Regions from separate parts of the Pseudomonas chaetocerotis genome, predicted to be linked through region 1. Evidence: predicted binding sites of a transcription regulator. Region 1 holds the regulator's gene; the other holds the start of a gene.
The links. Region 1 encodes sigma-54, which starts transcription at its own class of promoters, with help from an activator protein. Its sites were predicted from a motif close to ANTGGCATNNANNTTGCTNT; they were not measured.

Region 1 (15,841 bases):
CGCGGTACGCAGGTTGACGGCTTTCGGACGTTTGCCCTTCATGTCCAGCTCGATCCAGTCCGCACCGGTGGTGATCTCGGCACCTGCTTCCTGCAGCTTGGCCAGCACGGCCTCCAGGGTAGAAGGATCGGCATCCTTGACCTTGACCCGACCACCGGTAACGGCAGCCGCAACCAGGTAGGTACCGGTTTCGATACGGTCGGGCATGACGTTGAAGCGCGCACCGTGCAGGCGCTCGACGCCGTCGATGATGATGGTGTCGGTGCCGGCACCCTGGATCTTCGCGCCCATGGCGATCAGGCAGTTGGCCAGGTCGACCACCTCAGGCTCGCGCGCGGCGTTTTCCAGCACGCTGCGGCCCTTGGCCAGGGTCGCGGCCATCATGATGTTCTCGGTACCGGTCACGCTGACCACATCGAAGAAGAAGTGCGCGCCACGCAGGCCGCCTTCCGGCGCCTTGGCCTTGATGTAGCCACCCTCGACATCGATGATCGCGCCCATAGCCTCGAGACCACGGATGTGCAGGTCGACCGGACGCGAGCCGATGGCGCAACCGCCCGGCAGTGCCACTTCGGCCTCACCGAAGCGAGCGACCATGGGGCCGAGCACCAGAATCGAGGCGCGCATGGTTTTTACCAGCTCGTAAGGCGCGACCAGGGTCTTGATCGCCCGCGCATCGACTTCCACCGACAGCTTCTCGTCGATCACCGGCTCGATGCCCATACGACCGAACAGCTCGATCATGGTAGTGATGTCGTGCAGATGCGGCAGGTTGCAGATGGTGACAGGCTCATCGCCCAGCAGGGTCGCTGCCAGAATCGGCAGAGCAGAGTTCTTCGCACCGGAAATGCGGATTTCGCCATCGAGGCGAGCGCCGCCGGTAATGATCAGTTTATCCATAGGAATCTCGTCGCCCGCAGGCTCAGGAACGCGCGGCCCAATCGGCCTGGCTGAAGAATTTCATGGTCACGGCGTGGATGCTGCCATCAGCGATCCAGGCATTGAGGTGGGCATAGATCTGCTGCTGACGTTTGACCGGGCTGAGGGCGGCCAGTTCGTCGCTGATCAGGTTGAGCTGGAAGTTGCAGCCTTCGCCTTCGACTTCCACCTGGGTATTCGGGAGTTTTTCCTCTAGGAGGCTTTTTACTTCTGCAGCCTGCATGCTCGACCTCGACTGACGCATTCGGGCACCTGAGCCCGCGGGTCGGCCATCATACAAAAAAGCCTCCCGCCTGCGAACCCCGCCAGCAACGGCGCTGACGGAACGACGGGAAGCGCTTCACGATTGCAGCGGCAGCAATTCCAGCAAGCCACTGACCTGAGCGATCTCGCGCATGTCGTCGGGCAGCGCGCTGATCGTCAGCTCACGCCCGGCCTTGCGCGCATCGCGCATGAACGCCAGCAGCAACGCCAGACCGACGCTGCTGGACTTTCCCACCGCGCTGCAGTCGAGCGCCACGCACGCTGCGCTGCTGGCGGCGATCAGGCTCGCGCCCTGCTCACGCAGCAGTGGCCCGGTGCTGTAATCGAGCACACCGCTGAGCTGCAATTGCCCTGCAGCGCGCTCGCTGATGCTCGCCTGACTCACGATTCGCCTCGAGCCTGACGCGCCCTGGCCACGGTATCGGCCCAGGTGTCGATGACCTTGTCGAGATCGTTACGGTTGTTCTGCATGGACTGGGCGAACTGATCGCGGAACAGTTTGCCGACGTTGATGCCGTTGATCACCACGTTACGCAGCTTCCAGCCACCGTCCATCGACACCATGGTGTAGGACAATGGATAGACTACGCCCTTGCCATCGCGAATTTCCATACCGACCGAGGTGCGCTCGCCCTCGGCCCTGTCATTGCCTGGCAGCACACGAATGTCCTGATTGTTGTACTCGAGCAGGGCATTGCCGTAGAACTGCATCAGGCTGCGCTTGAAGTTCTCCTCAAAGCGGCTCATCTGCTCAGGCGATGCCTGGCGCGAGTAGCGCACGGTCATCACGCCACGGGCGATACCTTCGACATCCACCACCGGGCCGAGAATCTCGTTGAGCGAGTCGTAGAAGGCATTGGGATTGTTGCGGTACTGCTCCTTGTTGGCTTTCAGATCTGCCAGCAGGGTTTCGGTGGTCTGCTGCACCACTTCATGAGCGCTTGGCGCAGCGATGGCCAGCAGCGGCATGGTAGCCAGCAACACCAGCAGGGAATTACGCACAGTTTTGAACATGTCAGGAGCCCTCATCAATTGGCTTCATCTTTATTGACCGAATTGAGCAGGAATTTGCCAATCAGGTCTTCCAGCACCAGCGAGGACTGCGTGTCGTGGATGGTGCTGCCGTCCTTGAGCACCTCCTCGTCACCACCAACGCTGATGCCGATGTATTTCTCGCCGAGCAGCCCAGCGGTCAGGATCGACGCTGTGGAATCCTCAGGCAGGTTATTGACGCCGCCATCGAGCTCCAGGGTCACCCGGCCCATGTAACTGTCACGATCCAGATCAATGGCAGTGACCTTGCCAATGCTCACGCCAGCCATAGTGACCTTGGCGCGCACGGTCAGTCCGGCGATGTTGTCGAAGTAGGCGTAGACCTTGTAGGTATCGCCAGCGCTACCGACGCTCAGGCCGCTGACGCGCAGGGCCAGCAGCAGCAGGGCCAGCACACCGGCCATGAGGAACAGGCCGACACCAATCTCCAGCGTGCGGTTTTGCATCAGAAATCTCCAAACATCAAAGCAGTCAGAATGAAATCCAGGCCAAGTACGGCCAGCGAGGCGTACACCACGGTGCGCGTAGTCGCGCGGCTGATGCCTTCGGAAGTGGGCTCGCAGTCGTAACCCTGGAACACGGCGATCCAGGTCACCACGAAGGCGAAGACGATGCTCTTGATCACGCCATTGAGCACGTCGTCATAAAAGGAAACACTGTTCTGCATATTGGCCCAGAACGAGCCCTCGTAAACGCCCAGCCAATCCACGGCGACCATCGCCGCACCCCAGATGCCGACCACGCAAAAGATCATCGCCAGCAGTGGCATGGAAATGAAGCCGGCCCATAGCCGCGGCGCGACGATGTATTTGAGCGGATCGACGCCAATCATCTCCAGACTGGACAGTTGCTCGGTGGACTTCATGTTGCCGATTTCGGCGGTCAACGCGGAACCGGCGCGACCGGCGAACAGCAGTGCGGTGACCACCGGTCCCAGTTCACGCAGCAGGGTCAGCGCGACCATCTGCCCCACGGCCTGCTCGGAGCCATAGCTGACCAGGATGTTGTAACCCTGCAGGGCCAGCACCATGCCGATGAAAATGCCGGAGACGACGATGATCGCCAGCGACATCACGCCAACCGCGAACAGCTGCTTGATCAACAGTTGCAAAGGCTTGCCGGCACGGCTGCGGCCGCACAGCGCGCTGACCAGAAACAGCACCGAACGCCCCAGCGTCGCGACCACATCGATACCCGCACGACCGAACAGCCGCAGGCGTTCGAGCGTTGAAATTCTGCGCATCAACCTCTCCCCAACAGATCTTCGCGGTAGTCAGGCGCTGGAAAATGAAACGGCACCGGACCATCCGGAATGCCCTTCATGAACTGACGAATACGTGGATTATCCGACTCCATCAGCTCGGCCGGAGTGCCCTGCCCCAGCACCTGCGCATCACCGACGACATAGATGTAGTCGGCGATACTGGCGGTTTCTGCAAGGTCGTGAGAAACCACCACGCTAGTGATCCCCAGCGCGTCATTGAGCAGGCGGATCAGGCGCACCAGAACGCCCATGGCGATGGGGTCCTGACCGACGAACGGCTCGTCATACAGCAGAATCTGCGGATCGAGCGCAATGGCACGGGCCAGCGCGACACGGCGCTTCATACCCCCAGACAACTCGTCCGGCATCAGCTCCAGCGCTCCGCGCAGGCCAACGGCCTGCAACTTCATCAGGACGATGTCGCGGATCATTTCTTCCGGCAGCTGGGTATGCACACGCAACGGAAAGGCCACGTTCTCGAACACATCGAGGTCGGTGAATAGCGCACCGCTCTGAAACAGCACGCCCATCTGCTTGCGCATGTCGAACAACTCGTCGCGTGACAGCTTCGGCAGGCTGACGCCTGCTACACGAACATCACCGGCCGAAGGACGCAGCTCAGCGGCGATCAGGCGCAGCAGCGTGGTCTTGCCGCAGCCGGATGGCCCCATTATGCCGGTCACCTTGCCGCGCGGTATGCGGATATCGACCCTGTCGAAAATCGACCGCGCGCCACGCTGAAAACTGACGCCCTGCAACTCGATCGCGTACTCGTGCTCGGCGCTCATCTGAACTCCTTGAAAATCAGGCCTTCCTGGCAGACGCCGCCTCCAGAAGCAAGGACACGCGCCAGCCAGAGAGGGCCAAAATGGCCGCGAACTATAGCATTTGCCGAACAGGCCACCCAATAGCACCCCGAAGCGGCGTTCAGACTTGCGACAGTTTCGACACTGCCTCATTGCAGCAAGGGTGAGCGCGGAAAGCTTTTCCCGCTATAATCCTCATCTTTTTTCGCCCGACAGCCTTGCCCAGCATGAACCAGACCCGCGACCTGATTGACTCCGCGCAGCGCACCATCCGCCTCGAGCTTGAAGCGGTGCAGGAGCTATTGCCCCGCATCGATGCCGATTTCATCAAGGCCTGCGAGCTGATTCTCAGTTGCAAGGGCCGCGTGGTCGTGGTCGGCATGGGCAAGTCCGGGCATATCGGCAACAAGATCGCTGCAACCCTGGCCAGCACCGGTACAACGTCTTTCTTCGTTCACCCGGCAGAAGCCAGCCATGGCGACATGGGCATGATCACCAGGGACGACATCGTCCTGGCGCTCTCGAACTCGGGATCGACCGCCGAGATCGTCACCCTGTTGCCGCTGATCAAACGTCTCGGTATCCGCCTGATCAGCATGACCGGCAACCCGGACTCTCCATTGGCCAAGGCTGCCGAAGTCAACCTGGATGCACGCGTCTCGCAGGAAGCCTGTCCGCTGAACCTGGCGCCGACCTCCTCGACCACCGCCAGCCTGGTACTGGGTGACGCACTGGCTATCGCCCTGCTCGAAGCGCGCGGCTTCACCGCCGAAGACTTCGCCTTCTCCCATCCGGGTGGCGCCCTTGGCCGGCGCCTGCTGCTCAAGGTAGAGAACGTTATGCACGCAGGCGACGCCCTGCCACGCGTACGCCGCGGTACCAGCCTGCGCGATGCCCTGCTGGAAATGACCCAGAAAGGCCTGGGCATGACCGTGGTTCTGGAGGAAGACGGCCGCCTCGCCGGCATCTTCACCGACGGTGATCTGCGCCGCACCCTGGACAAGGGCATCGATGTGCGCCAGGCATTGATCGACGAGGTCATGACGCCGCACGGCAAGACCGCTCGCGCCGAGATGCTCGCGGCCGAAGCCCTGAAGATCATGGAAGACCACAAGATCAACGCACTGGTAGTGGTCGACGACATGGACAACCCGGTCGGCGCCCTCAACATGCATGACCTGCTGCGTGCCGGAGTAATGTGATGAACGACCTGCAGCAACGCGCCCGCGCCATCAAACTGGCGATCTTCGACGTCGACGGCGTGCTTACCGACGGCCGCCTGTACTTCCTCGAAGACGGCAGCGAGTTCAAGACCTTCAACACACTCGACGGCCACGGCATCAAGATGCTGATCAACTCGGGCGTGCGTACCGCCATCATCAGCGGGCGCAAGACCCCGGTGGTCGAGCGCCGCGCCAACAACCTGGGCATCCAGCACCTGTTCCAGGGCCGCGAGGACAAACTCGTGGTACTCGACGGCCTGCTCGCCGAACTCGGCCTAAGCTATGAACAGGTTGCTTATCTTGGCGACGACCTGCCGGACCTTCCAGTCATTCGCCGTGTCGGACTGGGCATGGCCGTGGCCAGCGCCGACAGCTTCGTCCGCCAGCACGCCCATGGCGTAACCGAGGCACGCGGCGGCGACGGTGCGGCACGGGAATTCTGCGAACTGATCATGCGTGCCCAAGGCACACTGGATGCGGCCCAAGCCGCCTACCTGTAGAGAACAGCATGCCGCGTAAAATCCTCAACACCCTGATCTTTGCTCTGATTGCAGTCGTCGTGGCCGCACTCGGTTACTGGAACCTTGCCCCGGACAGCGCACGCCAAACCCAGCGGACCAGCGACGACAACGTCGTTGACTTCTATGCAGTGGGCGCGCGCACCGTGCAGTTCCAGGATGACGGCAAACTGCACTACCGCATGACTGCGGACAAACTCGAGCACATCAAAAGCACTGACATCACCCTGATCGACACCCCCAAGCTGAAGCTCTATCGCGGTACCGAGCTCCCCTGGGAAGTCACCAGTCAGCGTGCCGAAGTCTCGCCTGGCGGCGTCGAGGTAGAACTGATCGACGACGTGCGCATCGCCCGCACCGACGCAAAGAACCGCCCCACCGTGATCACCAGCAGCCGCATGACCGTTATTCCTGACAAGGAATATGCGCAGACCGAGCAAGCCGTTAGAATCGTTGCGGCCAACGGGGTGACCACGGCACAAGGAATGAAAGCGTACTTGAATGACGGCAGGATGATCCTGCAGTCCAACGTAAGAGGCCAGCATGAGGTTCGTTAATACCCTCCCCCTTATTCTCAGCCTCGGCGCCGCATTGGGAAGCGCGGCTGCCTGGGCACTGCCATCGGATCGCGATCAACCGATCCGCATCCAGGCCGACAGCGCCGAACTGGATGACAAGCAAGGTGTAGCCGTTTATCGCGGCGACGTGATCATCACCCAGGGCACCCTGAAGATCACGGGTGACACCGTAACCATCACTCAGACCGCCAGTGGCGATATCGATGTATTCACCTCGGTCGGCAACCTGGCCTACTACGAGCAGAAGCCGGCCGTGGACAAGGACATCGTCAAGGCCTACGGCAAGACCATCCAGTATTTCGCCAGCAATGAGCGCATCGTACTGATCGACCAGGCCAGGGTAATTCAGGAAGGCAATACCTTCGAAGGCGAGAAAATCGTCTACGACACCCGCCGCCAGATCGTCAACGCCGGCCGCGCGACAGGCGGCAACGTCAGCACGCCGCGCCCACGTATCGACATGGTCATCCAACCGAAGAACAAACCCGCGGATCAGCAGCAGTAATGGCCATTCTCAAAGCCCAACACCTGGCGAAAAGCTACAAGAGCCGCCAGGTCGTGCGTGACGTCAGCCTGAGCATCGAAAGCGGTCAGATCGTTGGCCTGCTAGGCCCCAACGGCGCAGGCAAGACCACCTGCTTCTACATGATCGTCGGCCTGGTGCGCTCCGACCAGGGCCGCGTACTGATCGACGACCTCGACGTCAGTCATCAGCCCATGCACGGCCGCGCACGCGCAGGCATCGGCTACCTGCCGCAGGAAGCCTCGATCTTCCGCAAGCTGTCGGTAACCGACAACATCATGGCCATTCTCGAAACGCGCAAGGACCTGGACCGCGCCGGACGTCAGGCGGAACTGGAAAGCCTGCTGCAGGAATTCCATATCCACCATATCGCCGACAATCTCGGCATGAGCCTGTCCGGCGGTGAACGACGCCGCGTGGAGATTGCCCGAGCCCTGGCGACCAACCCCAAGTTCATCCTGCTCGACGAACCCTTTGCCGGGGTAGATCCGATCTCGGTGGGCGATATCAAACAGATCATCCATCACCTCAAGGCCAAGGGCATCGGCATCCTGATCACCGATCACAACGTGCGTGAAACCCTGGACATCTGCGAGACCGCCTACATCGTCAACGATGGACAGCTGATCGCCGAGGGTAACGCCGAGACCATCCTCGCCAACCAGACGGTGAAAGAGGTATATCTGGGCCATGAATTCCGCCTGTAACAGGCTGCGTGAAAACCACTGTGCTCGGCGCTGCTGCGTCAAAAACAGCCTGTAGGTTGCCCACTATTTCGCTACAGAAATATTGCACCCCCTAGGCAAAAACGAGAAGTTCAGGCATATAATTTGCTTCCTGCGGCGCTTCGGCGCCCTGATGTGGAAGGCGTAACTCGCCAGTAAATTAAGGTCTGCAATGAAACCATCGCTAGTCCTCAAGATGGGCCAGCAGCTGACGATGACCCCGCAGCTGCAACAGGCTATCCGCCTCCTCCAACTGTCCACCCTGGACCTGCAACAGGAAATCCAGGAGGCGCTGGAATCCAATCCCATGCTCGAGCGCCAGGAAGACGGCGACGACTTCGACAACAGCGATCCAATGGCTGATGGCGCCGAAAGCGCCACGCCGACCCCGAGCAAGGAAGAGAGCTACCAGGAAACCACCCCCACGGTGGATAACCTGGAAGAGGGCGAGTGGGGCGAGCGCATTCCCAACGAGTTGCCGGTCGATACCGCCTGGGAAGACATCTACCAGACCAGCGCCAGTAGCCTGCCCAGCAACGATGATGACGAGTGGGACTTCACCACCCGCACTTCCAGCGGCGAGAGCCTGCACAGTCACCTGCTCTGGCAGCTGAACCTGGCGCCCATGTCGGACAAGGATCGCCTGATCGCGGCCACCCTGATCGACTGCATCAACAACGACGGTTACCTCGAAGAAACGCTAGAGGAAGTCACCGAATCCTTCGACCCCGAGCTGGATGTCGAACTGGACGAAGTGGAAGTGGTGCTGCATCGCATCCAGCAGTTCGAACCGGCCGGTATCGGCGCCCGCGATCTGCGCGAATGCCTGCTGCTGCAACTGCGCCAACTGCCTGCCGGCACGCCTTGGCTGAGCGAGACACAACGCGTGGTCGGTGACTACCTGGAACTGCTCGGTAGCCGCGATTATGCCCAGCTGATGCGCCGCACCAAGCTCAAGGAAGACGAGCTGCGCCAGGTCATCGACCTGATCCAGCGCCTGAATCCGCGTCCAGGTTCGCAAATCGAATCCAGCGAACCGGAATACGTCGTGCCCGACGTCATCGTGCGCAAGCACAACGAACGCTGGCTGGTGGAACTGAACCAGGAGGCCATGCCACGCCTGCGGGTCAATCCGCAATATGCCGGCTTCGTCAAACGCGCCGACTCCAGTGCCGACAACACCTTCATGCGCAACCAGCTGCAGGAAGCACGCTGGTTCATCAAGAGCCTGCAGAGTCGTAACGAAACGCTGATGAAGGTGGCCACGCAGATCGTCGAGCACCAGCGTGGTTTCCTCGACTACGGCGACGAGGCGATGAAACCCCTGGTGCTGCACGACATCGCCGAAGCGGTGGGTATGCATGAGTCGACGATCTCACGCGTTACCACGCAGAAATTCATGCACACACCGCGCGGTATTTACGAGCTGAAATATTTCTTCTCCAGCCACGTCAGCACCTCTGAAGGCGGAGAATGCTCGTCCACCGCGATCCGCGCGATCATCAAAAAACTGGTTGCAGCAGAAAACGCGAAAAAGCCGTTGAGCGACAGCAAGATCGCTGGTTTACTGGAAGCACAAGGCATCCAAGTCGCCCGTCGGACGGTCGCCAAGTATCGCGAGTCCCTCGGTATAGCGCCCTCCAGTGAGCGCAAGCGACTGATGTAGGCCAGATCGACTGAAGGCCTCAGGCCTTCAGGCCAAAGTGTTCCGGCGGCGGGTCGAACCAGACCCGTCTCTTACACAAGGCAACAAGGAGAAAGCGGTATGCAAGTCAACATCAGTGGACATCAGCTGGATGTGACCGACGCCCTGCGTGACTATATCGGCGAGAAACTAGGCCGACTGGAACGCCACTTCGACAAGATCACCAACGTACAGGTGACCATGGAGGTCGAAAAACTCAAGCAGAAGATCGAAGCCACCCTGCACATCGCTGGCGGCGAAGTCGTCGCCAACGCCGAGCATCAGGACATGTACGCTGCCATCGACCTGTTGGCCGATAAACTCGACCGTCAACTCATCAAGCACAAGGAAAAGCAGCTAGAACGCCTGCAAGGCGCCACGGCCCGCTGACATTCCCTATCCATGATCCGACTTGAAAATATCCTGACCCCCGGCCGTTCCCTGGTGAACGTGCCGGGCGGCAGCAAGAAACGCGTGCTCGAACAGATCGCCAATGTGGTTGCGCGCGATCTGCCCGACCTGGATGCCCAGGACATCTTCGAAAGCCTCATCGCCCGCGAGAAGCTTGGCTCTACCGGCTTCGGCAACGGCATTGCCATTCCCCACTGCCGCCTGGCCGGCTGCAGTGCCCCGATCAGTGCTGTCCTGCACCTGGAGACGGCAGTCGACTTCGACGCCATCGACGGCGTGCCCGTCGATCTGCTGTTCGTGCTTCTGGTGCCGGAGGCGGCAACCGATGCGCATCTCGAACTGCTGCGCCAGATAGCCAGCATGCTCGATCGCCAGGATGTACGTGAACGTCTGCGCCAGGCCAACAGCGGCGAAGATCTCTACCAGGTCGTCGTGGACATTCAGAACGGTCAATAAACATGCGCCTGATCATCGTCAGCGGTCGCTCGGGCTCGGGCAAGAGCACCGCCCTCGATGTACTTGAGGACAACGGTTTCTACTGCATCGACAACCTGCCGGCCGGCCTTCTGCCGGATCTTGCCGAGCGCTTCCTGCCGCATAGCGATATGCTGCTGCCGCAGGTAGCCGTATCCATTGATGCGCGCAACCTGCTGAGCCAACTCAAGCGCTTCCCGGAACTGCTCGACGAAGTTCGCAAGCGCAGTATCCATTGCGACGTGCTGTATCTCGATGCCGAAGACGAAACGCTGCTCAAGCGTTTTTCCGAAACGCGCAGACGACACCCGCTGACCAACGACAATCGTTCGCTGGCCGAGGCCATTGCCTACGAAAGCCAACTGCTGGCACCGATCACCGATCGTGCCGATCTGAAGATCGATACCACCCGACTGAATCTCTACCAGCTGCGCGATACGCTCAAGCTACGCCTGCTGGGCCAGACGCAGACTGGCACCGCCTTTCTGGTCGAGTCCTTCGGTTTCAAACGTGGCATGCCAGTGGATGCTGACCTGGTGTTCGATGCGCGCTGCTTGCCCAATCCGTACTGGAAACCGGAACTGCGCGATCATTCCGGGCTGGATCAACCGGTGATCGACTATCTGGCCGCGCAACCGGAGGTCGAAGAGATGTATCAGGACATCCTCGTCTACCTGGAAAAATGGCTGCCACGCTTCGCCGCCAGCAACCGCGCCTATGTCACCATCGCCATTGGCTGCACGGGCGGCCACCACCGCTCGGTGTACCTGGCCAACCGCCTGAGCCAGGCACTCAAAGACTCGCTGAAGAATGTCCAGGTGCGTCACCGCGACCTCAGCTAAGGAATCCTGCCGCGATGCCAGCACGTGAAATCACCATCATCAACAAACTTGGTCTGCATGCCCGTGCTGCAGCGAAGTTCGTCGGTGTAGCGAGCACCTATCCCTGCCAGGTGCGCATCGGCCGCAGCGCCGAAAGCCTGGTAGACGGCAAGAGCATCATGGCGGTGATGATGCTGGCCGCCGGCAAGGGCACCAACGTGCACCTGCTGACCGAAGGCGAACAGGATCACGAGGCTCTCGATGCACTGGTTGCGTTGATCGAGAACTACTTCGACGAAGGCGAGTAGCATCACCCCACGAACGAAAAGGCCACCCGCGGGTGGCCTTTTCGTTTCTAGCAGCCTCAGCTACCGGCGACCATCATCTTCTCGATCAGCACCGAGCCGGTGCAGATATTGCCGCGCCGTTCCAGATCACACCCGACCGCGACGATCTGGCGGAACATGTCACGCAGGTTGCCGGCAATGGTCACCTCCTGCACCGGGAACTGGATTTCACCGTTCTCCACCCAGAAGCCCGCTGCGCCACGGGAATAGTCGCCGGTAACCAGGTTCAAGCCCTGCCCCATCAGTTCGGTGACCAGCAGGCCACGGCCCATGCGGCGAATCAGCGCCTGCTGATCCTCATCGCCATGGCTGACGAACAGGTTGTGCACGCCACCGGAGTTGGCGGTGCTCGGCAAACCCAGCTTGCGCCCGGAATAGGTGCCGAGCACGTAGGACACCAGTTCGCCCTTCTCCACGAACGGCTTGGCGTAGGTGGCCAGACCATCACCGTCGAAGGTGGCACTGCCGAGTGCGCGCGGCAGGTGCGGACGCTCGTCGAGGCTCAGCCATTCGGGGAACAGCCGCTGGCCGAGCGCACCTTCGAGGAACGAGGACTGGCGATACAGGTTGCCACCCGAAATCGCCGCCAGCAAATGGCTGAACAACCCACCGGCCAGCTCGGCGGCGAACAGCACCGGCACTTCGCAGGTCGGCACCGGGCGCGCACCAAGACGGCTGACCGCACGCTCGGCGGCGCGCTGGCCGATACCCTTGGCATCGGCCAGCAGTTCACCCTGACGATTGACGTCGTACCAGTAGTCGCGCTGCATCTGCCCTTCACCCTCGGCGATCATCACGCAGCTCAGGCTATGGCGGGTGCTGGCATAACCGCCGACAAAACCGTGGCTATTGCCATACACGCGACACCCCTGGTGGGTATTGAGGCTGGTGCCATCGGCGTTCCTGATCCGCGTGTCAGCCGCGAAGGCCGCAGCTTCACAGGCCAGCGCCTGCTCCACCGCCTGCTCCGGGGTAATCGACCAGGGGTGGTAGAGATCCAGCTCAGGCAACTCACGGGCCATCAGCGCAGCATCGGCCAGGCCGGCGCACTCGTCCTCGCTGGTATGTTTGGCAATCGCCAGGGCTGCCGCCACGGTCTCGCGAATGGCCTCGCTACCGGTGGCCGAGGTGCTGGCCGAGCCCTTGCGCTGACCAACGTACAACGTAATGCCAAAACCCTGGTCGCGATTGAACTCGACGGTTTCCACCTCGCCCTGACGCACCGTGGTGGACAGCCCCTGACCAGCCGAGACCGCGACCTCGCAGGCACTAGCGCCCTGGCGCCTGGCCTCGGCGAGAATGGCCTCCACCTGCTCTTGCAGTGCTGGCAAGGCCTGCGGCCCGATGCGTTCTACTTCACTCATAACCACTCCCGATTCTCTTGGCGCAGGCACTTTCTGTACGAAATCCTGGGCCTGCTCTCGACTGCCCGCTGCGGGCCGGCAGTCACGGTTACTGCTATCATGGCGGCGTTTCCCTCTGGACCCACCCCATGTCTGATTCCTACGACGACTTCTCCCTGGAGAAGAGTAAATCCCAGGTCAAACGCGAACTGCATGCCCTGCAGGAGCTTGGCGAGCGACTGACCACGCTCAAGGCGGATTTGCTGGCCAAGATGCCACTGACCGATGCCCTACGCCGCGCGCTCGCCGAAGCGCCAAAACATACCGCCAATGCCGCGCGCAAACGCCACATCCAGTTCATCGGCAAGCTGATGCGCGAACAGGATGTCGACGCGATCGTCGCCATGCTCGACCAGGTGGACAGCTCCACCCGCGAGTACAACGAACGCTTCCACGCTCTCGAGCGCTGGCGTGACCGCCTGATCGCCGAAGGCGACAGCGCGCTGGAGAGCTTCGTCGAGCTCTATCCCGACGCTGACGTCCAGCACTTGCGCGGCCTGGTTCGTCATGCTCAGCACGAAGCCGCGCGCAACAAGCCGCCGGCTGCGGCGCGCAAGGTGTTCAAGTACATCCGCGAGCTCGACGAAATCCACCGCGGATTGCGCTGACCCTAGGGTGCGCCATGCGCACCGACTCTTCGCCAGCCGCTGGTGCGCACGGCGCACCCGACTATTGTCGGCTCTACGCACCAGTGCCGCCGACGGTGATCGCGTCGATCTTCAGCGTCGGCTGACCGACGCCGACCGGCACCGACTGGCCATCCTTGCCGCACGTACCGACGCCACTGTCCAGCGCCAGATCGTTGCCGACCATGGACACGCGACTCATGGCTTCCGGGCCATTGCCAATCAGGGTGGCACCTTTGACCGGCGCCGTGATCTTGCCGTCCTCGATCAGGTAGGCCTCACTGGTGGAGAACACGAACTTGCCGCTGGTGATATCCACCTGGCCGCCGCCAAGGTTGGCGCAGTAGATGCCCTTCTTCACCGAACGGATGATTTCCTCCGGATCGCTCTCGCCAGCCAGCATGTAGGTGTTGGTCATGCGCGGCATCGGCAGGTGTGCATAGGACTCGCGGCGCCCGTTGCCGGTGGCGGCCATGCCCATCAGGCGGGCATTGAGTTTGTCCTGCATGTAACCCTTGAGCACACCGTTCTCGATCAACGTGGTGCATTGGGTCGGCGTGCCTTCGTCGTCGACGCTGAGCGAACCACGCCGCCCGGCCAGGGTGCCGTCGTCGACGATGGTGCACAGGCTGGACGCGACCTTCTGCCCGACCTGGCCGCTATAGGCTGAACTGCCTTTGCGGTTGAAGTCTCCTTCCAGGCCGTGGCCGACCGCTTCGTGCAGCAGCACGCCGGACCAGCCGGCGCCCATCACTACCGGCATGCTGCCGGCGGGTGCTGCGATGGCTTCAAGGTTGACCAGCGCCTGGCGCAGCGCCTCGCGGGCATAGCCCATGGCGCGGTCTTCATCGAGAAAATAGCGATAGTCGGTACGTCCGCCACCGCCATGGCCACCGCGCTCGCGGCGCCCGTTCTGTTCGACGATGACGCTGACATTGAAGCGCACCAGCGGGCGGATATCGGCGCTGAGGCTGCCGTCGTGGGCCGCCACAAGAATGCGGTCCCAAACCCCGGCCAGGCTCACGGTAACCTGCTTGATGCGCGGATCCAGCGCGCGCGTGGCACGGTCGATACGCTGCAGCAATTCAACCTTCTCGGCGCGGCCCATGACGTCCAGTGGGTTGCCTTCGGCATACAACTGGGTCACCTGCGGACTGACGAAGGCCTGCACACGGCCCTGCTGGCCAGCGCGCGAGATCGAACGTGCGGCCCGGGCAGCTTGCGTCAGGGCATCGAGGCTGATGGCGTTGCTGTAAGCGAAACCGGTTTTCTCGCCAGACTGGGCGCGCACACCGACACCCTGATCGAGGTTGAAGCTGCCTTCCTTGACGATGCCGTCCTCCAGCACCCAGGTTTCCGAAACCTGGCTTTGAAAGTACAGATCGGCGGCATCGATTCCCGGCCCAGCGACTTCGCCCAGCACGCTGCCGAGGCTATCGAGCGTCAGGTTACCGGGGGCAAGCAGATGCTCGCTGACGGATTGCAACATCGTATTCATGGTCACTCCACAACAATCGGACGGGGTACGTCCGATGAAAAGAATCGGCGGTGCTGCTGCACCGGCATGCGTTGGCGAATGTTCGCCTGCTCGGCGGCATCGCGGGGAGCCAGCAAGGCCCCTTCACCCTGATCCTGCTCGGCCAGCACCTGACCCCATGGATCGATGATCGCCGAGTGGCCGAACGTCAGACGCTGACCGGGGTGCTCACCGCCCTGCCCGGCCGCCAGTACATAGCATTGAGTTTCGATGGCACGGGCGCGGGTCAAGACCTGCCAATGCGCGGCACCGGTCACCGCAGTGAACGCTGCCGGCACGCTGATCAGCTCGGCGCCAGCTTCGCGCAGCGCACCGAACAGCTCAGGGAAGCGCAGGTCGTAACACACCGTCAGCCCCAGGCGCCCTACGGGGGTATCGGCCACCACGACGCGCTGGCCATGGGCGAAATCGTCGGACTCGCGATAACGACCACGGTTGTCGGCGACATCGACATCGAACAGGTGCAGCTTGTCGTAACGGGCCACACGCTCACCCTGATCATCGATCAGCAGTGAGCAGGCGTGCGGTTTGCCGTCGGCATCATCGTCCGAAGGCAGCGGCAAAGTGCCAGCCACTATCCATAAACTGAGGTCACGAGCAGCGCGTTTCAACCAGGGCAGGATCGGCCCCTCGCCCAATGCTTCG
Region 2 (15,841 bases), on a different contig from region 1:
GGCAGTGGCGCAGCAGATGAAGAAGATCAACATGACGGCCCACAGGAGTACCAAGCTGAAGGTGCGCAAGGCGCTGCTGGAAACCCTCGATGCCGCCATCGAGATGGACAAGCAACACCTGCTGTAACTCGCGGTGAGGCATGAATCAGAAGCGTCGCTTCCGTTGAGGTCGCGGCGCTTTTTTTGAGCATCTCGCTGGTTAGTCCGCCGTTGAATGTCGGTACATATCGCATATTGGTGCGAGCGGCGCACCCTACGGTCAGCCGGAATAGTCCAGAGCCGTCCAGGCTCGGCTCAGGCCTTGCGCGAGCACGCAGCCGGGCTGGCTCAGTTGCTCGTTGAAGGCGGCCGGCAACAGCGTGGTTTCACCCTCTGCAGCACCATGGCGTTCGGTCAACCACTGCAGCTTGCCGCAGTTGGGCGTTTCGATCACGTAACTGGCGGCAATGTTGGAGTGATGGCTGGGCAGTCGAATCACGTCGAGCACTCTGCCCACCTCCTCGACACGCTGGCCATCGGAAACCAGTACAGCCCAGGCCTGTTCGCCCTCGATCACCAGGTATGCACCGTTGGCCTGTGGCCGATCTATCTGCGGTTGCGCGCAGCCGCTCAGCAGGACCAATAGCACAATCGTCATCAGCATCTGTTGCATTGCCAATACCCCCTTGCAAGGCGCCCACCTTCAGGCAGTGGACGGGTTGTTGTCACCTAAGTGAGGCCAATATCACTCAATACTGTTTATTTGTACAGTACTTTTCGATTAGGCTAGATCACAGGCAAATGATCGATTGCACAGGAGCGCCATCATGCTGGACGTACTGCAGCTGAAACACCGAGTGAACCGCATGCCGCTGGAGCGGGTGCGCGAGATGGTCGAGGAACTGCAACTCGAAGGCATCGTCACTGAGAGCCGCACTCCCTTCAATCGCCAGCACTTCAATACCTGCTTCGCCGAGATCGAGGCGCTGCTGCAGCGCGCCGGCTACCATCGGCAACTGGATGTGGTGGGCTATCAGGGGCTGGCCTATGCACTGTTCGATCCAGCTCGCTGGGAGGCCGTCGAAGTGCTGCGCTGGTTGCGCGACTTCGTCGAGGAAGCGCGCGTTCAACCAGCATCCTGATCCTGCGTTACGAACCAAAAAGGCTCAGCGACGCCCGCTCATGCACGGCATTGGCTCAGTCGCATGCAGAGCGAGCCGCGCGTCCGTTGACTCCGCGCATTGCTAAATCACCTCATAAAATAGCTACAACTCTTTGATTATAAAAACCAACCATTGATCGAGCGGCATCCGGTTTGCGCCTGCCAGGCGCCGTATGCCGTTGCTCGGCCGTTGGCCACGAAAGCTGGCAAGCCCCTTGCTATGTCCCTGTCAACCATCCTGCGTAGCACGCCAACGGCGGCGGGCCGAGGATCACGGACAACGGCGTCCGTCAGGTCACCTTCATTTCATGGAGGTGGCCTGGCGTACGCCGTTTTTGTTTATGCGCCTGACAAGGACTAGACCCATGACCGATCGTGATTCGAACAAGCCCCTGGCCACCAGCCGCCGTCACTTCCTCAAGCAATCCATCGCCCTGGCCGGTGCCGTTGGCGGTATCGCCGCACTTGGCCTGTCAGCGCCGGCTTCGCTGCGCAGCGCGGCCTGGGCGGCCGGCTCCGATGCGCCGGAGAAGTCCGCGCTAACAGTCGGCTTCATTCCCCTGACCGATTGCGCCTCGGTGGTGGTCGCCGCCACCCAGGGTTTCGGCGAGAAGTACGGCCTGACCATCAATCCGAGCAAGGAAGCTTCCTGGGCCGGCGTGCGCGACAAGCTCAACACTGGCGAACTGGATGCCGCCCATGTGCTCTACGGCATGATGTACGGCGCCCAGCTCGGCCTGGCTGGGCCGCAGCGGGACATGGCGGTGCTGATGGGGCTGAACCAAAATGGCCAGGGCATCACTCTGTCCAAGCAACTGCGTGAGGCAGGCGTGAGCAACGGCGCGCAACTGGCCGAACACGTGAAGAAAGGCGGCACGCCGCTGACCTTCGCCCAGACCTTCCCCACTGGCACCCACGCCATGTGGCTGTACTACTGGCTCGGCAGCCTGGGCATCAACCCCATGAGCGACGTGAAGACCATTGTCGTGCCGCCACCGCAGATGGTCGCCAACATGCGCGTCGGCAACATGGACGGCTTCTGCGTCGGTGAACCCTGGGGCGCGCGGGCGATCTTCGACAAGATCGGCTTCACCGCCACCACCACGCAGCAGATCTGGCCGGATCACCCGGAGAAGGTGCTCGGCACCACCCGCGCCTTCATCGAGCAGTACCCCAATGCTGCCCGCGCGCTGATCATGGCGATTCTCGAGGCCAGCCGCTTCATCGAGGCCAGCGACGAGAATCGCAAGAGCACCGCCAAGCTGATTTCCGGCAAGGCCTATGTCAACGCGCCGGTGCAGGTGATCGAGCCGCGCTTTCTCGCCCAGTACGAGGACGGCCTCGGCAACAGCTGGAAGGACGAACACGCCATGGCCTTCTGCAAGGACGGCAGCGTCAACTTCCCCTATCACTCCGATGGCATGTGGTTTCTCACCCAGTTCAAGCGCTGGGGTCTGCTCAAGGACGCGCCGGATTACGCGGCCGTGGCCGCGCAGATCAACCAGACCGCGCTCTACGCCGAGGCCGCTGGCGCCCTCAAGCTGACGGTGCCGAGTAGCCCGCTGCGCAGCAGCACGTTGATCGACGGCGTGGTCTGGGACGGCAGCAATCCAGCCGCCTACGCCGACTCCTTCACCATCAAAGCCTGACCGGAGGTGAGCATGAATGCGCCCCTGAAAACACCGCTTCCGCCAATCGCCAAACCTCGTCTGCCTGCAAAGGCCTTGCAGCCCAGCGCCGCCTCCCTGGGCAGCCTGCTCAAGGCGGGCATCGCCCCGCTGCTGGGCATCATCGCCTTCATCGGTTTCTGGTCGCTGCTGGCGCAGTACAGCGAGGGCCTGCCGGGCCCCTTGAGCACCTGGCAGGCCGCCCTGGTGCTGTTCGCCGACCCTTTCTACGACAACGGCCCCAACGACATGGGCATCGGCTGGAATATCCTCAACTCGCTCGGCCGCGTCGGAGTCGGCTTCGGCCTCGCGGCGCTGGTGGGTATTCCCCTGGGGTTCGCCATCGGCCGCTTCGCCTTTCTCGCCGGCATGCTGGCACCAATCATCAGCTTGCTGCGTCCGGTCTCGCCGCTAGCCTGGCTGCCGATTGGCCTGCTGGTGTTCGAGGCTGCCGGCCCGGCGTCGATCTGGGTGATCTTCATCAGTTCGATCTGGCCGATCATCCTCAACACCGCCGCCGGCGTGGCCAGCGTGCCGCAGGACTACCTCAACGTTGCCCGCGTACTCAAGCTGTCGGAATTCAAGGTGCTGACGCGCATCCTGTTTCCCGCCGTGCTGCCGCATCTGATGACCGGCATCCGCCTGGCCATCGGCGTGGCCTGGCTGGTGATCGTCGCCGCCGAGATGCTCACCGGCGGCATCGGTCTGGGCTTCTGGGTGTGGGACGAATGGAACAACCTCAATGTCGAGCACATTCTCATCGCCATCATCATCGTCGGCCTGGTCGGCCTGGCACTGGAGCAGATGCTGCTGTTGATCGCCAAACGCTTCGACTACGCAAGCTGAAGAGGCACGTTCGGCCAACCTCGTAGCCCGGATGAAATCCGGGGATGCGATCTGCGTTTCCGCGGATTGCATCCGGCTACGCAAGCTTACAAATTAGTTAAACAGTCGATTACAAATCATTGTTTTAAATGAAATTGTCTCCGATTAGATCCGGGACACGGCGCCAGAACGGGAGAACTCCGATGGACAAATTCGTGGAGCTGACCGCTGTCAGCAAGCACTTCGATACCAAGAAAGGCCGCTTCCAGGCACTGGCAGACGTCAACCTGAGCATCGCCCGTGGCGAGTTCGTGGCGCTGATCGGCCACTCCGGCTGCGGCAAATCAACGGTACTCAACCTGATCGCCGGCCTGCTCGACGCCAACGAGGGCGGGCTGATCTGCAACGGCCGCGAGATCGACGGCCCTGGCCCAGAGCGCGCCGTGGTGTTCCAGAACCACAGCCTGCTGCCCTGGATGACCTGCTTCGGCAACGTCCACCTGGCCGTGGAAAAGGTCTTCGGCGCGCGCGAAAGCAAGGCCCAGCTCAAGGCCCGCACCGAGCAGGCGCTGAACATGGTCGGCCTCAGCCATGCCATGCACAAACACCCAAACGAGATCTCCGGCGGCATGAAGCAGCGCGTCGGCATCGCCCGCGCCCTGGCCATGGAGCCCAAGGTGCTGCTGATGGACGAGCCGTTCGGCGCCCTCGATGCCCTGACCCGCGCGCACCTGCAGGACGAGCTGCTGCGCATCGTCGGGCAGACCCAGAGCACCGTGGTGATGGTCACCCATGACGTCGACGAGGCCGTGCTGCTGTCCGATCGCATCGTGATGATGACCAACGGCCCGGCCGCCACCGTCGGCGAAATCCTCGCCGTCGATCTGCCGCGCCCGCGTGATCGTCTGGCGCTGGCCAACGACCAGCAGTACCACGCCTACCGTACCGCCGTGCTGGAGTTTCTCTACCAGCGCCAGCAACGCCCGGCCGCCTGAGAATCAAACCGCTCTGGCTCAAGGGCTGGGGCGGTTGAACCTCTGGCCCGTTGCAGGGACGAACAAGGGCCCTCAACCGACAAGCAGAGAACCCCGTGCTCGACCTCACCACCTGGAATCTGTCAATTCCCACCGAACCGGCGCCGACCACCATCACCACCGAACGGCTGAATAATGGCTATGAAAGTCGTTATTTTCGGCGCAATGCCGACGGCAGCGTGACCTTCTGGGTGCCAGTCACTGGCTCGACCACCGCCGACGCCCGCTATCCACGCAGTGAGCTACGCGAAACCCAGCACGACGGCAGACTCGACAACTGGCTCCACGCCAGTTCGGACAGCTATCTCAGTGCCGTGCTGCAGGTCGACCAAGTGCCCAGTCGCAACAAGGTGGTAATCGGCCAGATCCACAGTACCGACGTGCCGGGCAGCCAGAACGATCCGCTGCTCAAGCTGCAATATCACTATCGACGTGGCGTTGGCCGGGTGGAGCTGCTGCTGCGCGCTCGCCCAGGCGACAGCGACGTACAAAACATCCTGCTGGCCGAGAACATCCAGCTTGGCGAGCGCTTCGGCTACGACCTGCGCGTCACGCCCAGCGGACGCATCGGCATCAGCGTGGCCAGCACCGATGGCGACAAGGGCTCGCTCTACCGCCAGTTGAGCAGCAGCTGGAGCAAGCAGTACCTGTACTTCAAGGCGGGCGCCTATATCCAGGACAATTCCGGAGCGGATAGCGAAGGTGGTCGCGTCACGTTCTATCACCTCAACAGCCTGCACCGCTGAGGAACGCGGCGGTTTACAATCGCCGCCCTCCAAGACGAAGGCTCGACCATGGCACGCCTGACCCTCGATTTTCCCGAAGACCAGTACTGCTACAGCACTCACCTGACCGTGCGCGTTACCGACATCAACGGTGCCAACCATCTGGGCAATGACTCGATGATCTCGATGATTTCCGAGGCGCGCGCCCGCTTCCTCTTCGAGTTCGGCATTCGCGAAACCGACGGCAAAGGCACTGGAATCATCGTCACCGACCTGGCCACCACCTACAGGGCGGAGGCCCATGCCCGTGACCAATTGCTGTTCGAAGTCGGCGTGATGGATTTCAACCGATATGGCGGTGACATCACCTTCCGCATCACCCGTCCGGCCGACGGCACCCTGGTGGCCATGGCCAAGTCCGGCTTCGTGTTCTTCGATTATCGTCAGTCGAAGGTGGTGCCAATGCCGGAAGCCTTCAGCGCCAAGTTCCCCAAGGTCAATCGGCTCGACTGAGTCAGCGATTGCAATGCTTCAGGGCTCCGGGCGAACAGGCGTCTGCAAACTTGCACAGTTATTGCTGCCAATACCGTGACACATCGTCATTCGTCTGCTACGCCTAGGTCAGAACAGAAAAAAGGGGGGATCGAGGATGACCGACACCTACCGCCGTGCCCGTCAAGCGGGGCTGCTCAGCAATCTGCTGGCACTCGCCCTGCTGACCGCGCCGCTACCCACTCACGCAACCAGCGTTGCCCAACTTTCCAGCGACCATCAAGCCACTTTCAGCACGCAGCGATCGCCCCATTCGGGGGCATAGACGACGCAAGCGCCTCGTTTTACGGCAACACTGCGCGTACTGAAGGTGCGTAGCGACTGATCTCAGGGCCTCTGCTCGGTTGGCTCGGCTCTTGCTTATTTCCCCGCACCAGGTAGCCAACGGCGGCCACCTCCCTCACGACAAAGACGTCGCCTCACCTCGCCTTCATGGCCTGTGGTGAAGCGGCGTTTTTTTTCGTGTTCGCCCCAGTGACCGGGGCCGGCGCAGGCATCGCGATCCGAGCCTGCACTGCAATCGCGCAAACCTGCTGTGGCTCCGGCCGCAGGGCTCTGCACCACAAGTGCACGGCCTTCCCGGCAGACGCGGCTGCCGTGTCCACGACCACGGTTCGCCGCGCCTGGCCGGGCCCCTTCTCGCTGATGAGGTGATCGATGAATACAAGTTTCTGGAAAGCCGGCCACGCCCCCACTCTGTTTGCCGCCTTCCTCTATTTCGACCTGAGCTTCATGGTCTGGTACCTGCTTGGCCCACTGGCGGTGCAGATCGCCACCGACCTCGACCTCAACGCCCAGCAGCGCGGCCTGATGGTGGCCACGCCGATTCTCGCCGGCGCCGTGCTGCGTCTGCTGATGGGCTTTCTCTGCGACCGCCTGTCACCGAAGGCCGCTGGTCTGCTCGGCCAGGTGGTGGTGATCATCGCGCTGTTCTGCGCCTGGCAGATCGGTATCGGCAGCTACGAGCAGGCGCTGCTGCTCGGTCTGTTCCTAGGTTTCGCCGGCGCAGCCTTCGCCGTCGCCCTGCCGCTGGCCTCGCAGTGGTACCCGCCGCAGCACCAGGGCAAGGCCATGGGCATCGCCGGCGCTGGTAACTCCGGTACCGTTCTGGCGGCCCTGTTCGCCCCGGGCCTGGCGGCACTGTCAGGCTGGCAGAACGTGTTCGGCTGGGCGCTGATTCCGCTGCTGGCGACCCTGGTGATCTTCGCCCTGTTGGCCAAGAACGCGCCGGAGCGACCCAAGTCCAAAGCCGTCAGCGACTACCTCAAGGCCCTCGGCGACCGTGATAGCTGGTGGTTCATGTTCTTCTACAGCGTTACCTTCGGCGGCTTTATCGGCCTGGCCAGCGCCCTGCCCGGCTACTTCAGCGACCAGTACGGGCTGAGCCCGGTGACCGCCGGTTACTACACCGCCGCCTGCGTCTTCGCCGGCAGCCTGTTGCGCCCGCTCGGCGGCGCTCTGGCCGACCGCATCGGAGGCATTCGTACACTGCTGATGATGTACACCATCGCCTCGTTGTGCATCGCCGTGGTGGGCTTCAACCTGCCCAGCGCGGCCGCCGCCCTGGCCTTTTTCGTCGCCGCCATGCTTGGCCTTGGTGCCGGCAATGGCGCGGTGTTTCAGCTGGTACCGCAGCGTTTTCGCAGGGAAATCGGCGTGATGACCGGGTTGATCGGCATGGCTGGCGGCATCGGTGGCTTCTTCCTCGCTGCCGGCCTGGGCACCATCAAGCAGCACACAGGCGACTACCAGCTGGGCCTTTGGCTGTTCGCCAGCCTCGGTGTGCTGGCCTGGATCGGCCTCCACGGAGTCAAGCAGCGCTGGCGCACCACCTGGGGTAGCGCCGCGGTGACCGCCGCACGGGTGTGAGCGGGTTCTCGACGATCCGCCACACTGCGTAGGGTGCGCCGCGCGCACCAGCGATTTGTGTCGGGCCTGGTGCGCACGGCGCACCCTACGGTCCAAATATCTACGGAAACCGCATCATGGTCCTGCAACTGAGCATCGGCGAAACCAGCGCCACCGGCCCGCGCAGCGAGAACCAGGACGCCCTGCGTGTGGTCACCCCAGCGCCAGCCCTGGCCGCCAGCAAAGGCTATCTGCTCGGTCTGGCCGATGGCGTCAGCCAGTGCGCCGACGGCGGCCTGGCCGCGCGCGCGACCCTGCAGGCACTGGCGCTGGATTACTACTCCACGCCCGAAACCTGGCCGGTGCAGCACAGCCTGGATCGCCTGCTGATCGCACATAACCGCTGGCTGCAAGCCAACGGCGGCGGCCAGCCGCTGCTGACCACCCTCACCGCCCTGGTGCTGCGCGGCCGTCGCTACACCCTGGCGCATATTGGCGACAGCCGCGCCTACCTGTGGCGCGACGGCCAACTGCTGCGCCTGACCGAGGACCACGTCTGGGAACAGCCGGGCATGCAGCACGTACTCAAGCGCGCCATGGGTCTGGATCAGCACCTGGTGGTGGACTATCGCGACGGCGAGCTGCAGGCCGGCGACCGTTTCCTGCTGGTCAGCGACGGCGTCTGGGCCTGCATCAGCGACAAGCGCATCGGGGAGCTGCTGCAACAAGGCGATGACGCCGAAGCAATCTGCCAGGCGCTGGTAGACGAGGCGCACCGCACCGGTAGCCAGGACAACGCCAGCGCCCTGCTGGTGCACATCGAGCAGCTCCCAGAAGCCGCGCTGGCCGACACCCTGGCCCAGCTCGAGCACTGGCCACTGCCGCCGCGCCTGCGCGACGGTCAGGTGTTCGAGGGTTGGCAGGTCGAAGGCCTGCTCGGCGAATCGCGCCAGTCGCTGATCTACCGGGTTCGCGACGCGGGCAACCTGCCCTGGCTGCTCAAGACCCTGCCGGCCAGCCGTGCCGGCGAGGAGCAGGCCGGCCCGGGGCTGCTGCAGGAGGAATGGTTCCTGCGCCGCGTCGCCGGTCGCCACTTCCCCGAGTTGCATGCTCTACCGCAGCGCCAGCATCTGTATTACGTGCAGCGCGAATATGCCGGCCAGACCCTGGCCGCACGCCTGCAGCAGCATGGCCCGCTGAGCCTGGCCGACTGGCAGGACCTGGCGCCGCGCCTGATCAAGGCGCTCGGCCTGTTGCACAGGCGCAATATCATCCACCGCGACATCAAGCCCGAGAACCTGCTGCTCGGCGACGACGGCGAACTGCGCGTGCTCGACTTCGGCCTGGCCTACTGCCCGGGCCTGACCCGCGACGAGGCCCACAGCCTGCCCGGCACGCCTAGCTATATTGCCCCCGAAGCCTTCGCAGGCAGCACTCCCAGTACGCAGCAGGACCTCTACGCCGCGGGCGTGACGCTCTATCACCTGCTCACTGGCCACTATCCCCACGGCGAGGTCGAGGCCTTTCAGCACCCGCGCTTCGGTCAGCCAGTGCCGGCCAGCCGCTACCGCCCGGATCTGCCGGCGTGGCTCGATGAGGTCTTGAACCGCGCGGTAGCCGCCGCCCCAGCGCAGCGCTTCGAAACCGCCGAGGAGTGGCTGCTGGCCCTGGAAAGTGGCGAACGTCAGTCTCTGAACAACCGCCCGCGACCGCTGCTGGAGCGCGAGCCGCTGCTGGTGTGGCGCAGCATGGCGCTAGTGTCGCTGCTGCTCAACCTGCTGCTGACGTTCCTGCTGCTCAAATAGCCGGCTGCGCACCAAAGCGGCGCCAAACGCCTCGCAACGGTGCAAAAAACCGCTCCACAGATCCAGCCAAATGGCTGAAAAGCCTGAAAAACCCTGATCTGATCGAGTTGGCACAAGGTCTGCATTCGCACTGCCACAAACTACATAAAGCGCGACCTTCAACGAAGAAGGCTGCACTTCCCGATAGAACGGGACCTGGACAAAGGCGTCCTCGCTAGGTGACTAGCGGGACGCCTTTTTTGTTTTTTATGGCCTGCCATCCCTGGCGGCCACTCTTCGAGCCGTCGCGGAGCGACGTTAAACATTGCTCCCGACAATTTTTTCGACCGTGATTTTTCTTCAGGAGATGGCCGGCATGCAAAAACTCAAGCTGGTGATGATCGGCAACGGCATGGCGGGTGTGCGCACCCTCGAAGAGCTGCTCAAGCTCGCCCCCGACCTCTACGACATCACCGTGTTCGGCGCCGAGCCGCACCCCAACTACAACCGCATCCTGCTCTCCCCCGTGCTGGCTGGCGAGCAGACCTTCGAGGAGATCGTGCTCAACGATCTGAACTGGTACGCGGAAAACGACATCAAGCTGTTGCTCGGGCGCAAGGTAGTCAGGATCGACCGCAGGAAGCGTGTGGTGATCGCTGACGATGGCAGCGAAGCCGAGTACGACCGCCTGCTCATTGCCACCGGTTCCAACCCCTTCATTCTGCCGATCCCGGGCAAGGACCTGGCCGGTGTGATCGGCTACCGCGACATCGCCGACACCCAGATGATGATGGACACCGCCAAGACCCATAAGCACGCGGTGGTCATCGGCGGCGGCCTGCTCGGCCTGGAAGCGGCCAACGGCCTCAAGCTGCGCGGCATGGACGTGACCGTGGTGCATATCGGCGACTGGCTGCTGGAACGCCAGCTGGACCGCACCGCTGGCGAGCTACTGCAAAAATCCCTGGAAGACCGTGGCCTGAAGTTCCTCCTGCCCAAGCACACCGCCGAGCTGCTGGACAACGGCGAAGGCCGCGTCTGTGCGGTGAAGTTCAAGGACGGCGAAGTGATCCCTGCCGACTTGGTGGTGATGGCCGCCGGCATTCGCCCCAACAGCGAGCTGGCCGAGAGCGCCGGCATCGCCTGTAACCGCGGCATTCTGGTCAACGACACCATGCAGACCTATGACCCGCGCGTCTACGCCATCGGCGAGTGCGCCAGCCACCGCGGCATCGCCTACGGACTGGTGGCGCCGCTGTTCGAACAGGCCAAGGTCTGCGCCAATCACCTGGCCCAGCTCGGCTACTCGCGCTACCAAGGCTCTGTGACCTCGACCAAGCTCAAGGTCACCGGTATCGACCTGTTCTCCGCCGGCGAATTCATGGGCGCAGAGGGCACCGAAACCATCACCCTCTCCGACCCCATCGGCGGCGTGTACAAGAAGCTGGTGATCAAGGACGACGTGCTGGTCGGTGCCTGCCTGTACGGCGACACCGCCGATGGCGGCTGGTACTTCCGCCAGATCCGCGAAAACCATAACGTCAGCGAGATCCGCGACCACCTGATGTTCGGCGAGGGCGCCATCGGCGACGTTGGCCACCAGGGCGCAGGCAAAACCGCCAACATGCCCGACAGCATGGAAATCTGCGGCTGCAACGGCGTGTGCAAGGGCACCATCGTCAAGGCCATCCAGGAAAACGGCCTGTTCTCGGTCGACGAGGTCAAGAAGCACACCAAGGCCGCCAGCTCCTGCGGCTCCTGCGCCGGTCTGGTCGAGCAGATCCTGATCAGCACCGTCGGCGGCGCTGCGGACGTCAAACCCAAAAGCGAAAAGGCCATCTGCGGCTGCTCCGATCTCAACCACGGGCAAATCCGCCAGGCAATCCGCGAGCAGCACCTGACCTCCATGGCGCAGACCATGGTGTTTCTCAACTGGAGCACGCCCAACGGCTGCGCCACCTGCCGCCCGGCGCTGAACTACTACCTGATCTCCACCTGGCCGGGCGAGGCCAAGGACGATCCACAATCGCGCCTGATCAACGAACGCGCCCACGCCAATATCCAGAAGGACGGCACCTACTCGGTGGTGCCGCGTATGTGGGGCGGCGTGACCAACCCGTCCGAGCTGCGCCGCATCGCCGATGTGGCCGACAAGTACAACGTGCCCATGGTCAAGGTAACCGGCGGCCAGCGTATCGACCTGCTGGGCATCAAGAAGGACGACCTGCCGGCCGTGTGGAAGGACCTGGACATGCCCTCCGGCCATGCTTACGGCAAGTCCATACGTACGGTGAAGACCTGCGTCGGCAGTGAGTTCTGCCGCTTTGGAACACAGAACTCGACCCAGCTCGGTATCGATCTGGAGCACGATCTGTTCAATATGTGGTCACCGCACAAGGTCAAGCTGGCGGTCTCCGGCTGTCCGCGCAACTGCGCCGAAGCCGGCATCAAGGACGTCGGCATCATCGGTGTGGACTCGGGCTTCGAGATGTACATCGGTGGCAACGGAGGGATCAAGACCGAGGTGGCCGAGTTCTTCGTCAAGGTGAAGACCGCCGAGGAGGTGCGCGAATACAACGCCGCTTTCCTCCAGCTCTATCGCGAAGAAGCCTTCTACCTGGAGCGCACCGTGCATTACATGCAGCGCGTCGGCATGGAGCACATCAAGAAGGCGGTGCTGGAAGACGACGCCAACCGCAAGGCGCTGGCCGCGCGCCTGCACTACGCCCTGTCGTTCGAGCAGGACCCGTGGAAGGAGCGCATCGAGACGCCGCAACTGAAGAAAGAGTTCGACACGATCAAGGTCGTGCAAATCGAGGAGGCCACCGTATGAACTGGCTGGATATCTGCGCCCTGGAAGAGATCAACGTGCTCGGCTCGCGCATCATCGCCGGGCCGAAAGGCGATATCGCCATCTTCCGCACCAGTAACGATGAAGTATTCGCCCTCGACGACCGCTGCCCGCACAAGGGCGGCCCGCTGTCCCAGGGACTGATCTACGGCAAGCGCGTGGCCTGCCCGCTGCACAACTGGCAGATCGAGCTGGAGTCCGGCGATGCCGTGGCGCCGGATGTGGGCTGTGCCCATCGGCACCATGCCAAGGTGGAAAGCGGCCGCGTGTTGCTGGCCCTCACTCATAGCAGCTAGCCAGCCCTGTGGGAGGCGCTTCTGCGGCGACGGTCGCGGCTGAAGCCCCTTCCATCAAAACCTCCCCGCGCCCCAGGAGCTCCGAACATGGCCAGCCCCACTCAAGTCACCGCCTCCACCTGCTGCTACTGCGGCGTGGGCTGCGGTGTGCTGATCGAGCACGACGGTGAGAAAATCCTCGGCGTCACTGGCGATCCCAGTCACCCGGCCAACTTCGGCAAACTGTGCAGCAAAGGCTCGACACTGCACCTGACCGGCGACCTTGATGCCCGCGCCCTTTACCCCGAGCTGCGCCTGGGCAAAGGCCTGGCTCGCACCCGCACCGACTGGGACAGCGCCCTGGATCACGCCGCGGCGGTGTTCGCCGAGACCATCCGCGAGCACGGCCCGGACAGCGTGGCCTTCTATATCTCCGGCCAGCTGCTGACCGAGGATTACTACGCCTTCAACAAGCTGGCCCGCGCCCTGGTCGGCACCCACAATATCGACTCCAACTCGCGCCTGTGCATGTCCAGCGCGGTGGTCGGCTACAAGCGCAGCCTCGGCGCCGACGCTCCGCCCTGCAGTTACGAGGACATTGAGCAAAGCGACTGCGTGCTGATCGCCGGCTCCAACATGGCCTACGCCCACCCGGTGCTGTTCCGCCGTCTGGAAGAAGCCAAGGCTCGCCGCCCCGAGATGCAGGTCATCGTCATCGATCCGCGGCGCACCGACACCTGCGAGCTGGCCGACCTGCACCTGGCGATCCTGCCCGGCACCGACGTCGCGCTGTTTCACGGCATTCTGCATATCCTGCTGTGGGAAGGCTGGGTCGACCGCCGCTATATCGACACCCACACCGAAGGCTTCGAGGCGCTGAAAAACCTGGTGCGCGACTACAGCCCGGCAGCCACCGCCGATATCTGCGGCATCAGCCTCGACGCCCTGCAGCGCTGCGCCGAGCTGATCGGCCGCGCGCCCTCCTTCCTCTCGCTGTGGTGCATGGGGCTCAATCAGTCCAGCGCCGGCAGCGCCAAGAACAGCGCGCTGATCAACCTGCACCTGGCCACCGGGCAGATCGGCAGGCCCGGCGCCGGCCCCTTCTCGCTGACCGGCCAGCCCAACGCCATGGGTGGCCGCGAGACCGGCAGCCTGAGCAACCTGCTGCCGGGCCACCGCGAGGCCGGCAACGCCGAACACCGCGCCGAAGTCGCCGCTTACTGGGGTGTCGACGCCCTGCCAGAGAAGCCCGGGCTGTCCGCCATCGAGCTGTTCGATGCGGTGCACGACGGGCGCATCAAGGCGCTGTGGATCGCCTGCACCAACCCGGCGCAGTCGCTGCCGAACCAGAACAAGGTGCATGAGGCCTTGGCCGCCTGCCCCTTCGTCGTGGTGCAGGAAGCCTTCTTCACCACCGAGACCTGCCGCTACGCCGACCTGCTGCTGCCCGCCGCCAGCTGGGGCGAGAAGGAAGGCACGGTGACCAACTCCGAGCGTCGCGTCAGCCATGTACGCCGCGCCGTGCCAGCGCCCGCAGAGGCGCGGCCCGATTGGTCGATCACCTGCGACTTCGCTCGTCGCCTGGAACAACTGCTGCGCCCCGGCCTGCCCAGCCTGTTCGACTTTGCCAGCAGCGAGGCGTTGTTCGAGGAATACAAGCACCTGACCGCCCAGCGTGACCTCGACCTCTCGGGGTTGAGCTACGCGCTGCTCGATGACCAAGGTCCCCAGCAATGGCCGTTTCCTGCCGGAGCACACCAGGGCACCGCACGACTCTATGCCGACGGCCGCTTCCCAACCGCCAGCGGACGCGCGCAGTTCCACGCCGACCCGTACCGCGCGCCGAAGGAAAAGCGCGAGGCGCGTTTCTCCCTGACGCTCAACACCGGACGCCTGCGCGACCAGTGGCACGGCATGAGCCGCACCGGCACCGCCGCACGCCTGTTCGGTCATGTCGAGGCCGCCCTGCTCGGCCTGCACCCGGACGAGTTGCGCCGCCGTCGACTGCGGGACGGCGATCTGGTCAGGCTGCGCAGCCGTCGCGGCAGCCTGATCCTGCCGGTGCAGGCCGACGAGTCGGTGCGCCCAGGCCAGGCCTGGCTGCCGATGCACTGGGGCGACCGCTTCCTCAAGGGCCTGGGCACCAACGTGCTGACCCAGCCGGCCTTTGATCCGCTCTCCAAACAGCCGGAGCTCAAGCATGCCGGGGTCGAGGTGGACAAGGTCGAGCTGCCCTGGCAGCTGTTCGCCCTGGTCGAGGGCGAGGTGCAGAGCCGCTTCGAGGCCCTGCGCCCGCTGTTCGAGGCGTTCGCCTACGCCAGCCTCACCCCCACTGGCCGCGAGCGGCCCGCCCTGTTAATCCGCGCCGCCAGCGCCGTTGCGCCGCAGCCCGAGCTGCTGGCGCAGATCGATCGCCTGCTACGCCTGAACCAGGGCCCGGTGCTGGCCTATGACGACCCGCGCCGCGCAGTGGGCAAGCGCGTGCGCATCGAGGATGGCCGCATCGCCAGCATCCGCCTGGCCGGGGAAACCGCTGCCAGTGAATGGCTCAGAAGTCTTTGGCTGGATGGTCAGGCCGACGCTGACCTGCGCCGCTGGCTGCTCGCCCCGGTCTCCGCGCCCCCGGGCAACGCTGGCGCCAACACACGCGGCAAGACCCTGTGCAACTGCCTGAACGTAAGCGAAGGCGCAGTATGCGCCGGCATCGAGCGTGGCCTGGACCTGGACGGCCTCAAACGCGAACTCAAGTGCGGCACCAGCTGCGGCTCCTGCGTACCTGAAATCAAACGCCTGCTGGCTCAACAGCCCACTGCAGTGAACGCGTGAATTGATCGTACCCACGCTCTGCGTGTACGCAGGCCGAGACGCTCCGCGTCTCATGGGACGCAGAGCGCCCCCCGAGTCCGTTACCACGCCGGAGCGTGGGAACCAGCAAACAACTTGGTGCGCACGACGCACCCTACGAGGAACCCGATATGAACACAAAAGTCTGGCTGGTTGGCGCTGGTCCCGGTGATCCAGAGCTACTCACGCTCAAGGCGGTCAAGGCGCTGAACCAGGCCGAGATCGTGATGATCGACGATCTGGTCAACCCGGCCGTGCTGGAGCACTGCCCCGGCGCCCGTATCGTATCGGTAGG

Region 2: a site for sigma-54 is predicted at 1,344-1,363, ahead of H3221_RS19590 (CmpA/NrtA family ABC transporter substrate-binding protein). Genes of this name have one in related genera too.

The regions. Positions count from the first base shown of each region.
Region 1 covers NZ_JACFYX020000001.1:252,539-268,379, forward strand. The annotation lists gene murA (UDP-N-acetylglucosamine 1-carboxyvinyltransferase) at 1-900, opposite strand, end outside; gene H3221_RS01230 (BolA family protein) at 923-1,162, opposite strand; gene H3221_RS01235 (STAS domain-containing protein) at 1,280-1,588, opposite strand; gene H3221_RS01240 (MlaC/ttg2D family ABC transporter substrate-binding protein) at 1,585-2,217, opposite strand; gene mlaD (outer membrane lipid asymmetry maintenance protein MlaD) at 2,232-2,702, opposite strand; gene mlaE (lipid asymmetry maintenance ABC transporter permease subunit MlaE) at 2,702-3,499, opposite strand; gene H3221_RS01255 (ATP-binding cassette domain-containing protein) at 3,499-4,308, opposite strand; gene H3221_RS01260 (KpsF/GutQ family sugar-phosphate isomerase) at 4,554-5,528, shown strand; gene H3221_RS01265 (KdsC family phosphatase) at 5,528-6,049, shown strand; gene lptC (LPS export ABC transporter periplasmic protein LptC) at 6,058-6,624, shown strand; gene lptA (lipopolysaccharide transport periplasmic protein LptA) at 6,611-7,150, shown strand; gene lptB (LPS export ABC transporter ATP-binding protein) at 7,150-7,875, shown strand; gene H3221_RS01285 (RNA polymerase factor sigma-54) at 8,066-9,559, shown strand; gene hpf (ribosome hibernation-promoting factor, HPF/YfiA family) at 9,659-9,967, shown strand; gene ptsN (PTS IIA-like nitrogen regulatory protein PtsN) at 9,980-10,444, shown strand; gene rapZ (RNase adapter RapZ) at 10,447-11,304, shown strand; gene H3221_RS01305 (HPr family phosphocarrier protein) at 11,319-11,591, shown strand; gene pmbA (metalloprotease PmbA) at 11,648-12,994, opposite strand; gene yjgA (ribosome biogenesis factor YjgA) at 13,123-13,641, shown strand; gene tldD (metalloprotease TldD) at 13,715-15,157, opposite strand; gene H3221_RS01325 (carbon-nitrogen hydrolase family protein) at 15,160-15,841, opposite strand, start outside.
Region 2 covers NZ_JACFYX020000011.1:168,200-184,040, reverse strand. The annotation lists gene H3221_RS19605 (crotonase/enoyl-CoA hydratase family protein) at 1-127, shown strand, start outside; gene H3221_RS19600 (hypothetical protein) at 260-652, opposite strand; gene H3221_RS19595 (hypothetical protein) at 807-1,121, shown strand; gene H3221_RS19590 (CmpA/NrtA family ABC transporter substrate-binding protein) at 1,507-2,790, shown strand; gene ntrB (nitrate ABC transporter permease) at 2,803-3,654, shown strand; gene H3221_RS19580 (ABC transporter ATP-binding protein) at 3,837-4,628, shown strand; gene H3221_RS19575 (polysaccharide lyase family 7 protein) at 4,724-5,413, shown strand; gene H3221_RS19570 (thioesterase family protein) at 5,462-5,905, shown strand; gene H3221_RS19565 (nitrate/nitrite transporter) at 6,602-7,813, shown strand; gene H3221_RS19560 (bifunctional protein-serine/threonine kinase/phosphatase) at 7,930-9,597, shown strand; gene nirB (nitrite reductase large subunit NirB) at 9,953-12,409, shown strand; gene nirD (nitrite reductase small subunit NirD) at 12,406-12,723, shown strand; gene H3221_RS19545 (nitrate reductase) at 12,811-15,528, shown strand; gene cobA (uroporphyrinogen-III C-methyltransferase) at 15,678-15,841, shown strand, end outside.